Regions from separate parts of the Pelomonas baiyunensis genome, predicted to be linked through region 1. Evidence: predicted binding sites of a transcription regulator. Region 1 holds the regulator's gene; the other holds the start of a gene.
The links. Region 1 encodes sigma-54, which starts transcription at its own class of promoters, with help from an activator protein. Its sites were predicted from a motif close to TGGCANGNAANCTGCTTT; they were not measured.
Positions count from the first base shown of each region.

Region 2: xdp1 (exosortase-dependent surface protein XDP1) is a predicted target of sigma-54. The motif match lies at 4,441-4,458, and genes of this name have one in related genera.

Region 1 is NZ_JBIGIB010000004.1:339,723-347,234, reverse strand. Features, by position in the region: gene ACG01O_RS15735 (AraC family transcriptional regulator) at 55-903, shown strand; gene ACG01O_RS15730 (methyl-accepting chemotaxis protein) at 953-2,494, opposite strand; gene ACG01O_RS15725 (hypothetical protein) at 2,585-3,133, opposite strand; gene ACG01O_RS15720 (RNA polymerase factor sigma-54) at 3,362-4,855, opposite strand; gene lptB (LPS export ABC transporter ATP-binding protein) at 5,108-5,893, opposite strand; gene lptA (lipopolysaccharide transport periplasmic protein LptA) at 5,893-6,510, opposite strand; gene ACG01O_RS15705 (thiol:disulfide interchange protein DsbA/DsbL) at 6,593-7,240, opposite strand; gene ACG01O_RS15700 (thiol:disulfide interchange protein DsbA/DsbL) at 7,315-7,512, opposite strand, start outside.
Region 2 is NZ_JBIGIB010000002.1:479,582-487,093, forward strand. Features, by position in the region: gene ACG01O_RS08580 (fumarate hydratase) at 1-607, opposite strand, end outside; gene ACG01O_RS08585 (TIGR00645 family protein) at 629-1,258, opposite strand; gene acs (acetate--CoA ligase) at 1,378-3,339, shown strand; gene xdp1 (exosortase-dependent surface protein XDP1) at 3,527-4,405, opposite strand; gene prsT (XrtA/PEP-CTERM system TPR-repeat protein PrsT) at 4,562-7,372, opposite strand; gene ACG01O_RS08605 (retropepsin-like aspartic protease family protein) at 7,442-7,512, opposite strand, start outside.

The sequences.
Region 1 (7,512 bases):
CTGAAGATGCCTTAAAGTTCGTTCGACTTTGCATTTGGTACGGGGTGGCTGACCATGGCCGATCGACTTGCCGCGCTCTTCCGCCACTTCGCCGTGCGGGCAGAGGCCTTCCAGGCCGGGCCACTGTGTGGGGTGAACAGCCTGGAGCCCCAGGCCGGGCGGGGGCAGTTGCACCTGGTGCGCGAGGGCGGGGTGGCCGTCTACAACGCCGGCGCGGCCGAGCCGCTGCGGCTGACCGAGCCCAGCCTGCTGCTGTACCCACGCCCGCTGCCGCACCGCTTCGTGACCGACCCGCACTGCGGCGCGCAGTTCCTGTGCGCGCACATGGCGTTCGAGGGCGAGGCCAGCCACCCGATCGCTGCCGCGCTGCCCGACTGCGTCTGCCTGCCGCTGGCTGCCGTGCCGCAATGCCAGCCGGTGCTGGCGCAGCTGTTTGCCGAGGCTGAGGCCAGCCATTGCGGCCGGCAGCTGATGCTGGACCGGCTGTTCGAGGTGCTGTTGATCTGGGTGCTGCGCGAGTTGATGACGCTGGGGCGCCTGCAGTCGGGGCTGCTCGCGGGCCTGTCGCACCCGCGGCTGCGCGGGGCCTTGGTGGCGATGCACGAAGCCCCGCAGCGCGACTGGCCGCTGGAGGCGTTGGCCGAGGCGGCGGGCTTGTCACGCACGGTGTTTGCCAACACCTTTCGGGACGTGGTGGGCTGCACGCCCGGCGCCTACCTGCAGCGCTGGCGGATCGGCCTGGTGCAGAAGGGCTTGCGCGAGGGCCGCGCGCTCAAGCACCTGGCGGCCGAGGTGGGCTACGGCGGCGAGGCGGCGCTGTCACGCGCCTTCCGGGCGCACACGGGCGAGTCGCCCCGGGCGTGGCGCAAGGCGGCGCTGGGGTCCAGCGCTGACGCGGCTTGACCCGCCACCGGCCGGCCTCCGGGCGAGACCCCGCCCGCCTCCCGCCGGCTCAGGCGTTGCGCAGGCGGAAGATGCCCACCGTGCCCACCAGCCGTTCGGCCTGCTGGCTGAGGCTGCCTGACGCCGCGGCGCTTTCTTCCACCAGCGCGGCGTTCTGCTGGGTCATCTGGTCCAGCTGCGTGACGGCCTCGTTGATCTGAGCCAGCCCGCGGGTCTGCTCCACCGTGGCCTGGCTGATCTCGTCGATCAGCCGGCTGACCTTCTGCACCTGCCCCACGATGTCCGTCATGGTGCTGCCGGCATCGGCCACCAGCGTGCTGCCGTTCTCGACGTTCTCCATGCTGGCGCCGATCAGCGACTTGATCTCGCGGGCGGCCTCGGCCGAGCGTTGCGCCAGGCTGCGCACCTCGCCGGCCACCACCGCGAAGCCGCGCCCCTGCTCGCCGGCCCGCGCGGCTTCCACCGCGGCGTTGAGCGCCAGGATGTTGGTCTGGAACGCAATGCCGTCGATGACGCCAATGATGTCGGTGATCTTGCGCGAGCTCTGCGAAATCGCCTGCATGGTGTCCACCACCCGGCTCACCACCTGGCCGCCGCGGTCGGCCGCGGTGCTGGCGTTGCGGGCCAGGTCGGACGCGCTCTGCGCCGTGTCGGCCGTGTTGCGCACCGTGGCGGTCAGCTCTTCCATGGACGAGGCGGTCTCCTCCAGGTTGGCAGCCTGCTGCTCGGTGCGCTGGCTCAGGTCGGTGTTGCCGGCGGCGATTTCCAGCGTGGCCGTCTGCATGGTGTCGGCCGCCGTGCGCACCTCCAGCATGATGCGGCTCAGGTCGGTGTTCACGGCGGCCAGCGCCTGCATGAGCCGCCCCACCTCGTCGCCCGACTGCATGCGGATCTCGCGCGACAAATCGCCCTCGGCGATGGACTGCGCCACCGACACCGCCTCCGCCAGCGGCCGCGTGATGCTGAGCTGGATGCGCCAGGCCACCACCGCGCCCACGGCCAGCGCCGCCAGGGACAGGCCGATGATCAACGCCACCGACGTGCGGTAGGCCGACGTGGCCGCAAGGTCGCGTTCGTGGGACGCGGCCTGGATGGTTTCGATCACCGCATCCAGCGCCTGCACGTGGGCCTGCTGGGCGGGGCGCAACTGGTCGCGCACCATGGCCGAGGCGCCGGCCATGTCGTCGTTCATGGTCAGGTCCACGATCTTCTCGATCAGGCCCTTCGTGCCGGCCAGCGCAGTCGCGGCGCGGGCCAGGGCAGCGCGGGCGGGCTCGTCCTGCACCATGCCGGCCAGCGTTTGCGCGGTCTTGTCGTAGTCCTGCCGCGCGGCCTTCATCAGGTCGAACTCCTTCTTCTTGAAGGCCATGTCGTCCTGCATGATGACGTCGCGGATCGTCACGCTCTGGTAGCGCGCCAGGTCACGCAACTTGCTGGCCAGGCGCTCGGGCGCCTCGCCGGTCACGGCGGCCAAGTCGGCCTTCAACGCGGCCAGGCGGCTCAGGGCCAACATGCTGTCAATGCCCAGCAGCGCCAGCACCAGGGCAAAGCCCAGCACTAGGCGTGGGCCCACTTTCAACGAGGTGAGCATCACGGCATCCTTTCCTCGGGAGGAATCTGTGCCGGCCACGCGAGCGGGCCGGATGGGGTCAGGGTCGGGCCGCGGCGCGGCCGGGGCGCCTTACTTGGCCGTCACGGCGCTGTGCAGCACGCCGATGGGCTTGCCGCCGTCCAGCACCGGGGCCGACAGCTGCACGCTGGGCACCTGGGTGGACGGGTCCGGCTTGACCTCTTCGGCCGCCCAGGCCTGGCCCTTGATGGCCTGTGCGAACACCGGGCGGGCCACGTTGTTCCAGATCAGCGGGCGCACGCTGGCCGCGACCAGATTGCCCTTGTGATCCCGCAGCACCAGCTTGTTGATGGTGTCGTCCTTGGCCTCCCAGTCGGCAATCTGCCGGCTGGTCTTGGTTTTGAGCAGCGTCTGGATGAAGGGATCGGTGTCTGGCAGGTCCACCCACTTGCCATTGCTCATGCCGGGGTCGCCCTTGGCATTGGCTTCCTTCACGGCGGCCACCATGGCCGGGTCGGCCGCCAGGGCCACGAGCTTGGCTTTGCTCTTGTCCACCTTGGCTTGCAGCTCGGCAGGCAGCGAGGCGGACGCCTGGATGCAGGTGAACAGGCCAGCGGCGGCGGCCAGCGCCAGCCAGGAGCGACGTGCGAGAACGGGCATCTTCAAACTCCCTGAATGATGGGTGCCAGAACGGGGTCGACGCCTCGGCTCGGACTTCACGCCGGACTGCTGGGGTTCCGAGGCGGTCTGCGAACGGTTCCGTCACAGGGACTAACCGCATCGCGAAGCGGAGTCTCCGCGCCTGCTCGGGTCAGCGCAAGCGCGGCGTTTGGCGCGCAACGGCGGGGTTCGGGAGTTTTTCTCGTTTGGGCCGCAGCCCGAGGCGGCTTACAGCGCCTTGCGCAGGTTCGCCGGGGCGATCTTCATGCCTTCGCGGTACTTGGCCACCGTGCGCCGCGCGCACTGGATGCCTTGTTCCTCCAGCATGGCGGCCAGCGCGCTGTCAGACAGCGGCTTCTTGGTGTCTTCCGCGGCCACGAACTGCTTGATCAACGCCCGCACGGCAGTGCTGGACGCCTCGCCGCCGGCTTCCGTGCTCAGGCCCGAACCGAAGAAGTACTTCAGCTCGAAGGTGCCCCAGGGCGTGGCCATGTACTTGGCGGTGGTGACGCGGGAGATCGTGCTTTCGTGCAGGCCGAGTTCGTCGGCAATCTCGCGCAGCACCAGCGGCTTCATGGCCAGCTCGCCGTGGGTGAAGAAGCCGCGCTGGCGCTCCACGATGGCGGTGCTGACGCGCAGGATGGTGTCGAAGCGCTGCTGGATGTTCTTGATGAACCAGCGCGCCTCCTGCAGCTGCCCGCCCAGCGGCGAGTTGCTGATGCCGCCGCGCGTGGCGCGCAGCGCGTTGGCGTAGAGCTCGTTGATGCGCAGCTTGGGCGCCACCTCGGGGTTGAGCATCACGCGGAACTCGCGCCCCACCTTGCGCACGATGACGTCCGGCACGATGGCCGCGGCCGCGCCTTGTGCAAAGCGCCGCCCGGGTTTGGGCTCGAGTTGCGTGATCAGCGCCTGCGCCTCGCGCAGCAGCGCTTCGTCGGCGCCGGTCTCGGCCATCAGCCGGCGCATGTCGCGCTTGGCCAGCAGTTCGAGATGACCCTTGCAGATCAGGATGGCAATCACCTGCGCCGGGCTCTTGGGCAGCGCGCGCAGCTGCAGCACCAGGCACTCGGACAAGTTGGCCGCGCCGATGCCCGCAGGCTCCAGGCTTTGCAGCAGCCGCAGCGCAAAGCGCAGGCGGTCCAGCAACTCCTCGCGCTCTTCCTCGTCCTCGGCAAAGCCGGCCGCGATGTCTTCCAGCGGGTCTTCGAGGTAGCCGTCTTCGTTGAGCGACTCGATCAGCAACTGCAGCACCGCGCGGTCTTCGGCCGACAGGTGGTGGCCGGCCAGTTGTTGCGCCAGGTGCTGGGCCAGCGTGAGTTCGGCCGACTCCTGGCTCTCGCGCTCGCCGTCGTCGTCGCCGCTGGCACTGCCGCTGCTGGAGGGCAGCTCGCGGATGCCGTCGAAGTCGTCGCGCTCGGTGCCGTTTTCCCAGTCGTCGCGCTCGGTGCCGCCGAAGTCGTCACCGCTGAGCTCGGCGGCTTCCGGCTCGCCGCCTTCGGGCGTGTTGTCGCTGCCGGTGCTGTCGGCCGGGGCGTTGGTGGCGAGTTCCGGCGTGCTGACGCTGAATTCCTCCTCCGTCTCCAGCAACGGGTTGCTGGCTAGCATCTGCTCCACTTCCTGGTGCAACTCCAGCGTGGACAGCTGCAGCAGCCGGATGGACTGTTGCAGCTGGGGGGTCAGCGCCAGGTGCTGACTGAGGCGGACCTGGAGGGTCTGCTTCATGGTGCAACGTCGCGATGAAGGTTTCGCGGGCCGAGCGCCGGGCCGCGCCCAAGCCGGCCCGCCAGGGCGATGTGCTTGCGGCTCCATGCCGCAAGCATCGCCGTCCCCTCGGGGGCTGAGGCTGGACACATGGCGCCCGGGGGGCGGCATGTGCCTGCCGAAGGGCCGCGACCCAGGGCGCGGCGCGGTCTGCAAGACCGGTCAGACTGGCCCGCGTTCAGCGGGGCAAGGCTGGACGAGGGGCTCATGGCGTCACATCTTGAAGTTTTCGCCGAGGTAGACCTTGCGCACGTCGGCGTTGGCCACGATCTCGTCGGGCATGCCTTCGGCCAGCACGGCCCCTTCGCTGATGATGTAGGCCCGGTCACAGATGCCCAGCGTCTCGCGGACGTTGTGGTCGGTGATCAGCACGCCGATGCCGCGCGCCTTCAGGAAGCCGATGATGCGCTGGATCTCCAGCACCGCGATCGGGTCCACGCCGGCGAAAGGCTCGTCCAGCAGGATGAAGCGCGGCTGGGTGGCCAGGGCGCGGGCGATTTCCACCCGTCGGCGCTCGCCGCCGGACAGGGCCGGGGCCGGGCTGTCGCGCAGGCTGTCGATGGACAGGTCGTGCAGCAGGCCATTCAGCAGTTCGTCGATGCGCGCCTTGGACAGCGGGCGGCCGGCGTCGTCTTGCTGCAACTCCAGCACCGCGCGGATGTTTTGCTCCACCGTGAGCTTGCGGAAGATGGACGCTTCCTGCGGCAGGTAGGACAGGCCCAGGCGCGCGCGTTGGTGGATGGGCAGGCGCTGCACTTCGGCGCCGTCGATGCGAATGACGCCGGCGTCCGAGCGCACCAGGCCCACGATCATGTAGAAGCTGGTCGTCTTGCCGGCGCCGTTGGGGCCGAGCAGGCCCACCACCTCGCCGCAGTCCACGCGCACGTGCACGTCTTTCACCACGCGGCGCACGCCGTAGCTCTTGGCCAGGCCTTCGGCCTCCAGGCGGCTGCCGCAGGCCGCGGCGGTGTTCGCGGGGCTGACCGCTGCCGCGCTCATCACGAGGGCTTGCCCGGTTGCAGCGTGGTGGACGGCTTCAGCGGCAGGCTGGCCGGCGGGGCCGACGCGGCGTCGTCGCCCGGCTGCACGCGCGGCATCATGACGATGCGGGTGCGGCCGTTCGGGTTGGGCGAGGTGCTGCCGCCTTCCAGCGTGAACACTTCGGTGCGGCTGTCGTACACGATGACCGCGCCGGTCACTTCTTCCGCCACGGCCGCGCCGCGCAGGCGCCGCACGGTGGCGTTGCCGATGAAGCGCACGGTCTCGGTGCGGGTGTCGTACTCCAGCTGATTGGCCACGCCTTCGATGGACTCCCCCGGCACGTCGCGCGCCTGGCGGAAGCTCACCGGCTGGCCCGGAGCCCCGGTGGCGAACGCCTGGTGGTAGCCCTCGCGGGTCTCCTGCATGTCGACCTTTTCGGCCTTGAGCAGCAGGCTGCCCTTGGTGATGACCACGTTGCCCAGCAGCTCGGTGCGCTGGTTCACGGCGTCGACGCGCCCCAGCTTTTCCTGCGTGAAGATGAAGGGCTTGAGCCGGTCGGCCTTCTCGGCCTGGGCGGCCGGCAGCGCCAGCGCCAGGGCAAGCACGGGAACGAAGGAGATCAGGTGGCGGGACATGGCGGCACGGAAGTTGCAGGCCATTCTAGGGGCCTGCCGTGCCGCTCAGGCTTTCCCTCGCGGCAAGCCTGTCAGGAATCGTTCAAGCCCGCGCCAGCTTCAGCAGCTGGCTGGCCACGGCCAGGGCCTGCTGGCCTTGCGTGGCTTCGCTCTGGCCTGGTGTGCCGGCCAGGCTGGGGCTGGTGCGCCAGCGGCCGCCTACCACCAGGGCCGGCACTTCCTGGGCGCCGGCCAGCTCGGCCAGCTTGCTGCCCTGCTGCACCTTGGCCTGGATGCCGAAGGAGTTGAAGGCCTGCTTGAACTTGGCGGTGTCCACGCCCAGCTGGCCCACCAGGGCCGTCACGGCGGCTTCATCCGTGGCTTGCACGCCCCCGCGGTGGAAGGCGTTGAAGATGCCGCTGTGCACCTGGGGTGTCATGGCGCCCATCGCCTCCAGCGCGTAGAACATGCGCTGGTGCAGCTTCAACATCAGCTGCTGGCCCACCGGCACGCGTCGGAAGCTCACATCCGCCGGCAGCTGGTGCACCCAGGCTTCCAGCAACGGATCGAACGCGTTGCAGTGCGGGCACATGTAGAAGAAGAACTCGATGACCTCGATCTTGCCCGGCGTGCTGGGCAGGGGCTGACCGAGGCGCACGTAGTGCTTGCCTTCCACCGGGGTGCCTTGGGCCCAGGCGGCCGGACCGAAACCCGCCGCGATCAGTGCGGCGGTGGCGTGGCGGCGAGTCACGACGGCACCCTTCGGCCTGACGGCCGGAGCCGTCAGGTGGGAGGGCGCGTGCTTGGGGCGGCCCGGCGCGGCGCTCATGCCTTGTTCCGCGCGCGCTGGATGAGGAAGTCGGTGATCTGCAGCGCGCGGGCGCCCAGTTCATGCTCGGGCAGGCGCTGGCCCAGGCCCACACCGGCCTGGCCGGGCGAGGTCAGGAAGCGGCCGGCCACGCCCAGCATGGGCACGCCGTCGATGCGGTAGGCCTCGGACAGCTTTTCGGCCTGCGAGCACTT
Region 2 (7,512 bases), on a different contig from region 1:
CGGCCTTCTCGGCCGTGCCGCCGACGCCGATGCCCAGCATGCCCGGCGGGCACCAGCCAGCGCCCATGGTGGGCACGGTCTTCAGCACCCAGTCGACGATGTCATCGCTGGGGTTGAGCATGTAGACCTTGCTCTTGTTCTCGGAGCCACCGCCCTTGGCCGCGACGATGACGTCCACCGTGTTGCCGGGCACCACCTCCATCTGCACGACGGCGGGCGTGTTGTCCTTGGTGTTCTTGCGGGCAAAGATGGGGTCGTCCAACACCGACGCGCGCAGCTTGTTGTCGGGGTTCAGGTAACCCTGGCGCACGCCTTCGTTGATGGCGTCTTCGATGCTGCCGGCAAAGCCTTCCCAGCGCACATCCATGCCGATCTTCAGGAAGACGTTGACGATGCCGGTGTCCTGGCAGATGGGGCGCTTGCCTTCAGCGCACATGCGGCTGTTGGTCAGGATCTGCGCGATGGCGTCCTTGGCCGCCGGGCTTTGCTCGCTTTCATACGCTCGGGCGAGGTGGGCGATGTAGTCGGCCGGGTGGTAGTAGCTGATGTATTGCAGCGCCGCGGCGACGCTGTCGACCAGATCTTGGTAGCGGATGGTGGTGGACATGGGGGCTCCAGGGTTCGGGGTTCAGTGCGCGTCGTGCTTGTCGGGCGCGGGCAGCAGTCGGTCGGTGTAGGCGATGGCCATGGCCGACAGCAGGAAGGCGACGTGGATCAGGGTCTGCCACATCAGGGTCTTCTCGGTGTAGTTGTCGGCGTTGATGAAGGTCTTGAGCAGGTGGATGGAGCTGATGCCGATGATGGCCGTGGCGAGCTTGACCTTCAGCACCGACGCGTTCACGTGGCTCAGCCACTCGGGCTGGTCGGGGTGGCCGTCCAGGTCCATGCGGGACACAAAGGTCTCGTATCCGCCCACGATCACCATGATCAACAGGTTGGAGATCATGACGACGTCGATCAGGCCCAGCACCACCAGCATCAGGATGGTCTCGTTGAGCTTGGCGATGGGCTCATAGCCGATCACGTTCACGCCGGCGGCGTCCTTGATCGCCGCACTCTTGTAGCCAATGCTCTTCACGAGCAGTTCCAGCGCATGCTGGTCGCCCAGGGCGGCTTCGATCAGGTGCACCAGCTCCGTCCAGAACTGAAACACGTACACCGCCTGCGCCAGGATCAACCCCAGGTACAGCGGCAACTGCAGCCAGCGGCTGGCGAAGATCAGGCGGGGCAGGGGACGCAGTTGGGGATCAGGGCGCATGGGCAACTTCAAGGTGAAAGCAGCTGAAATTCTAGGGGCGCCGTTCGTGACAAAGTCGTCAGGGCATCGTCAGTCGACCCCCGCACAGTCCGCCGCAAGCACTTTCAGGAGACTGTTTCATGAGCACGCTGAACACCTACGCACCCAGCCCGGAATGGGTGGCCCAGGCCCACGTCAAGGGCGAGGCCGGCTACCAGGCGCTGGTGGCGGAGGCCGAGAAGGACTACGCCGGTTACTGGGCTCGTCTGGCCCGTGAACTGATCACCTGGCAGACGCCTTTCACCAAAACGCTGAACGACAGCGAGGCGCCGTTCTTCAAGTGGTTCGAAGACGGCAAGCTCAACGTGTCCTACAACTGCCTGGACCGCCATGTGGAGGCCGGCAAGGGCAGCAAGACGGCGCTGATCTTTGAAGCGGACGACGGCACCGTCACCCCCGTCACCTACGCCGAGCTGCTCGCCAAGGTGAGCCAGCTGGCCAACGCGCTGAAGGCCCGCGGCATTCAGAAGGGCGACCGCGTCGTCATCTACATGCCGATGTCGGTCGAGGGTGTGGTGGCCATGCAGGCCTGCGCGCGCATCGGCGCCACGCATTCGGTCGTGTTCGGCGGCTTCTCCGCGCAGAGCCTGCGCGACCGCGTGCAAGACGCCGGTGCCGTGGCGCTGATCTGCGCGGACGAGCAATGCCGCGGCGGCAAGGCGTTGCCCCTCAAGGCCATCGTGGACGAGGCATTGGCCGACAACAGCTGCCCCACGCTGAAGGACGTCATCGTCTACAAGCGCACCGGCGGCAACATCGGCTGGGTGGCTGGCCGCGACCTGTGGCTGCACGAGCTGACCGCCAGCCAGCCCGCGACTTGCGAGCCCGAGTGGGTGGAGGCGGAGCACCCGCTGTTCCTGCTGTATACCTCCGGCTCCACCGGCAAGCCCAAAGGCGTGCAGCACAGCAGCGGCGGGTACCTGCTGCACGCGGCGCTCACCACCAAGTGGACCTTCGACCTGAAGGACAACGATGTGTTCTGGTGCACGGCCGACATCGGCTGGGTCACGGGCCACAGCTACATCACCTACGGCCCGTTGGCGTTGGGCGGCACCGAGATCGTGTTCGAAGGCGTGCCGACCTACCCGGACGCTGGCCGCTTCTGGCAGATGATCCAGAAGCACAAGGTCACGATCTTCTACACGGCGCCCACCGCCATCCGTTCGCTCATCAAGGCGGCGGAATCGGACGACGCAGTGCACCCGAAGAGCTACGACCTGTCCTCGCTGCGGCTGCTCGGGTCGGTGGGCGAGCCCATCAACCCCGCCGCCTGGGAGTGGTACCACGAGCACGTGGGCGGACGCCGCTGCCCCATCGTCGACACCTTCTGGCAGACCGAAACCGGCGGCCACATGATCACGCCGCTGCCCGGCGTGACCAATCTCGTGCCGGGTTCTTGCACGCTGCCCTTCCCGGGCATCACGGCGGCCATCGTGGACGAAACGGGCAACGACGTCCCCAACGGGCAGGGCGGCATCCTGGTCGTCAAGAAGCCGTGGCCCAGCATGATCCGCACGATCTGGGGTGACCCGGAGCGCTTCAAGAAGAGCTACTACCCGGCGGAGCTCAAGGGCTACTACCTGGCGGGTGACGGCGCCATTCGCGACGCGGAAACGGGTTACTTCACCATCACCGGCCGCATTGATGATGTGCTGAACGTGTCCGGCCACCGCATGGGCACGATGGAAATCGAGTCGGCGCTGGTGAGTTGCACCGAGCTGGTGGCCGAGGCGGCGGTGGTCGGTCGTCCGGACGACACCACGGGCGAAGCGATTTGCGCGTTTGTCGTGCTGAAGCGTCCTCGCCCCAGCGGTGATGAAGCCAAGGCCATCGCCAAGCAACTGCGCGACCACGTGGCCAAGGAAATCGGTCCCATCGCCAAGCCCAAGGACATCCGCTTCGGCGACAACCTGCCCAAGACCCGCTCCGGCAAGATCATGCGGCGCTTGCTGCGTTCGGTCGCCAAGGGTGAGAGCGTCACGCAAGATACCTCGACGCTGGAAAACCCGGCGATCCTGGAGCAACTGGGCCAAGCGTACTGACCCCGCGCAGCGGCCTGCGCCGCGGGTGGCCCTGCGGCGCATGGCGCTGCAGGGCAACGCGGGTTCTTGCTCGGGGTTTTGCCGGCGATGACGGCGCGGCCCCTGGACGAATCTCGCCTCGTGCAAGTGGTGGGGGCAAAGAAAAAGGGCACTCTTTCGAGTGCCCTTTTCGCTATGCAGCGTGTCTTTAGACTGCCGACGACTTGCGGCGGCGCAGGCCGAACATGCCCAGCAGCGCGCCACCCACCAGGGCCAGCGATGCCGGCTCCGGCAGACGCTTGCCGCCGCAGTCCGCGCCCTTGACGGACGAGCAGGTCGTGCCTGTTACGCCGAACAGCTTGAAGTAGTCGTCGCCATTCGTCAGCGTTCCAGCATCGCGCGTTTGCGAGGCCGTGCTGGTGAAGGCCGAGTTGTAGGCGCTGATCAGCCACCAGCTGGAGCCCTTGTTGGAGCTGCCGCCCGCGCCCGATCCGTTGGCTTGGCTGGTGTTCACCACGTTGTAAATCGGCGTGGTGTCGACGGCCATGTCACCGTAGTTACCCACCAGTTCCCAGCCCGTCATGGACTTGGCGGTCTTGCCTTCCAGGCCCGTCGGGTTGCCAGCGCCGGTCCAGCGGAACAGCGACACGTCCACCGAAGAGCTGCTGTTGGTCCAGCCCAGGCCAATGCTGCTCAGGATGACGCTGCTGCTGAACTGCAGCAGCACGCCTTCGGTGTTCACCACGTTGTCGATGGCGTGATTCGGGGTGCCGCAGCCACCCGCGCCGTTGTCGTTCGTCGAGCACACACCCTGACCGGAACCGTTTTGGTTGGTCAGCGTGGCTGCTGCCCAGGTGGAAGCGCCAGAGGCCGCGCCGAAGTTGGCGTTTGTGGCGTAGAACGCAGCCAGTTGCACGGTGGCCGTGCTGGCGACGGCATCCTTGCTGGTGATCGTGGTCGTCCCGGCCGTGCCGATCGGCGTGATCGTCTGGTTCTCGAACGTCCAATTGGCCGAAGCTGCACCGGACAGGCACAGACCTGCGATCAGGGTGGCCCAGGGCGTTGCGCGGAAGGTCTTGACGGTCATGGTGTTGCGGGGATCAGAATTTGACTGGACGATCTGAAGCACTTTTCGTGCCATGGTGTGGATGCGCTTGCAAATCAGTGACTTGCCCTGGCATCCCCCTAAATCGTTGAAAAATTGTAAGGAGCGCCGACACCCGCGGCGATGCCTCGGGCCCCCTCACTTGAGTGAGGCTAGCAGTTTTTTTGCGTCGTCAACGCTGCTCAGGCTGCGCGGCGACTGCAATGCCGCCTCCAACTCCACGCGGGCTTCGGCCGGCCGCTGTGCGCGGGCGAGTGCCGCGCCGAGGTGATATCGGATTTCACCGTCATTAGGTGCCCGCAGGCGGGCATCGCGCAAAAACTGCAGCGCGCGGTCGACGTTGTTGCCCTGAACGAGGTGGGCCCAGCCAGCCGTGTCGAGGTAGGTGGCGTTGCGACTGTCAAGCTTCAGTGCGCGCTCTGCCGTGGCTACGGCCGCCGGGTCTTTCAGGGCGATCAGCACGTTGGCGAGGTTGTTAAGCGCGTCGGCCCGGTTGGGTTGCAGCTTGATCAGGGCTTCGTAATGGCGGCGCGCGGCGCCGAAGTCTTTGGCGCGCACATTCATTTCAGCCAGGCCACTCAACACGATGGCGTCGCCTGGCGAGCGCTTGAGCCAGGCGTCGCCCGCGTCAAGCGCCGGCTTGAGCTGGCCCTGGCTGGCCAGGGTCTTGATCCACTTGAGCAGGCTGGCGCCGGATTTCTCGAGGTCGTGCGCTTGTTTGAAGGCGTCGACCGCGGCCATGCCCTGGCCCCGTGCCAGCGCCACGTCGCCCAGCAGCGTGTAGCCCAGGGGATTCTTGGGTGCGTTCTGAATGATCTGCCGCACGCGCTTTTCGGCCTTGGCCGGATCTCCCTGCGAGAGCTCCACGCTGGCAAGCAAGCCTTGGGCGGGCAGCGACTCGGGCGTGCCGCTGAGGGCCTTGTCCAGGCTGTAGGCGGCGCCGGCGAGGTCGCTGACCAAGATCTGCTGACGCGCCACGTCGATGAGCTTCGGCGTGTCAAAGGCGGCGCGGCGCGATGCATTCGTGAGCGTGGCGCGGGCGCCGGCCGGGTCGCTGTTGGCGGCCTGGGCGGCGGCGTAGGCCTGCAAGGCTTCAACGTCGTCCGGCGTTTTGGCCAGCAGGGTCTTGGCCGCTTCCACCGCGCGTGCCGGCTGGCCTTGGCGAAGCAGCCAGGCCACGAGGGCGAAGTTGGGGCGCGTGTCTCGCGGGCCGCTGGCGGCGGCGCTTTCCTCCAGCCATTTCAGCGCGTCGTCGTTCTTGCCCCAGAGCTCGTTGACCAGCGCCAACTCGAACAAGAGGTTCACGTTGCGCGGCTCGGTGCGCAGCAGCGTGCGCAGGCGGCGGTCGGCCTCGGCGTGGCGGCCGGCGAGGGCATCCAGCCGGGCCAGGCCCAATTGGGCGTCCACCAGCTTCGGGTCCAGCTTGGCGACCTGTTCATAGGCGGCGCGGGCGCCGACGTAGTCTTTGGCCTGCGTCTTGGCAAAGGCCTGCACCATCAGCACGGTGGGGTTGCTGGGTTGCGCTTTGGCCAAGGTGTCGGCCGTGGCCAGGGCCTTGTCCAGCTGGTTGTTGCGCAGGTGCACGGTGACCAGGGCCAGGCCCGCCGCGGTTTGGCGGGGGTCGGCCTTGTAGGCGCGGGCCAGCTCGTCGGCGCCGGTGGGCGCGTTGCCACTCTGAAGCAGCGAAAGACCCAGCACCGTGCGGTACTGCGGCGAGTCTGCGGCTTTGAGGGCGTCTTGCATCAGCGCGGCGGCTTTGGCGTGCTTGCCCTGCCCCATGTAGGCCGAAGCGAGCATCAGCAGGGCCTGGCCGTCGCCCGGGCGGGCCTTGACGTAGCCTTCCAGCAAGTCGGCCGCGCGGCCGACGTTGGGCTCGGCCAAGGCAATCTGCGCGAGCAACTTGTTGAGCGGGTTGCCGGCCTGTTGCTTCACGGCCAGTTCCAGGTAGGGCTTGGCCTTTTCCAGCTCGCCCAGCGTGAAGTGCGCCAGGCCGTTGAGCATCAGGAACTGCGGGCGGAAGCGGATGTTGGCCACCGGCACCGGGTCCAGCAGGTCGGTGATCTTCTTGAGCGCCGCCTTCATGGCGACGGCATTTCCGGCTCGCTCGGCCAGCACGGCGCGCAGGTAGGTGCCGCGCGGGTCGTTGGGCTTGAGCTTTTGCAGTTCGTCGAGTTCGGCCGCGGCGTCGGTGTCGCGGCCCAGGTCGATCAGCAGGCCCGCGCGGGCCAGGCGCGTCTCGGCATGCTGGGGCTGCACTTTGACGGCTTTGTCGTACTGTGCCAGCGCCTGGGCGATGTCGTTCATCGCGTGGTAGACCGAGGCCTTTTGGTACAGGGCCTCCACGTTTTGCGCGTCCAGCTTCAGGGCCTGGTCGGCCGCGGCCATGGCTTCGGGGAACTGGCGGGCGCGCACGCGCAGCGGCACCTCGGCCACCCAGCTGCTGGCATCTTTGGGGTTGAGCGTGCGCGCCTCGGCGACGGTGGCCAGCGCGGTTTTGGCGTCGCCGGTGTCGGACTGCGCGACGGCGCGCTCCAGCAGCAGCGCTTGCTTGATGCCCACCGGCAGGCCGTTGGGCGCCAGGCGCGGGTCTTCGAGCATTTGGGGTTGCTTGCCCTGCGCCATGAGTGCGGCGGCCAGACCCAGGGCCACCTCGGCACGGTCCACGCCCAGGCGGATGGCTTCGGCAAACGCCACTTCAGCAGCGCCCGGCTCGCTGTTGGCCAGCAGCGCTTTGCCGAGCAGCACGTGAACCGACAGCTGGGTTTTGTCGGCCTGCAGGGCGTTCTTGAGCTGGATGATGGCCCCGCTGATGTCGCGCTTCTCGTAGCGCTGCAAGGCGTCTTCGTAGAACCGCGACGCCTTGGCCGCGTCTTGCGCCTGCGCCACCGGCGTGCCGGACATCAACAGGGCGGCCAGCAGGCCGGAGAGCAGGGCGGGGCGAGGGGTCATTGAGGCGGGCCGGCGGCAAACGAAGGGCGCCGGATTCTTGCAGATGGCCCCGCGCTGTGGGCGCCGGCCTCAGTAGCGCAGGTCAAGGGTCATGACGTCGTTCTCGCGGCGCATCTGAAATCGCGTCAAGAAGCTGTTGC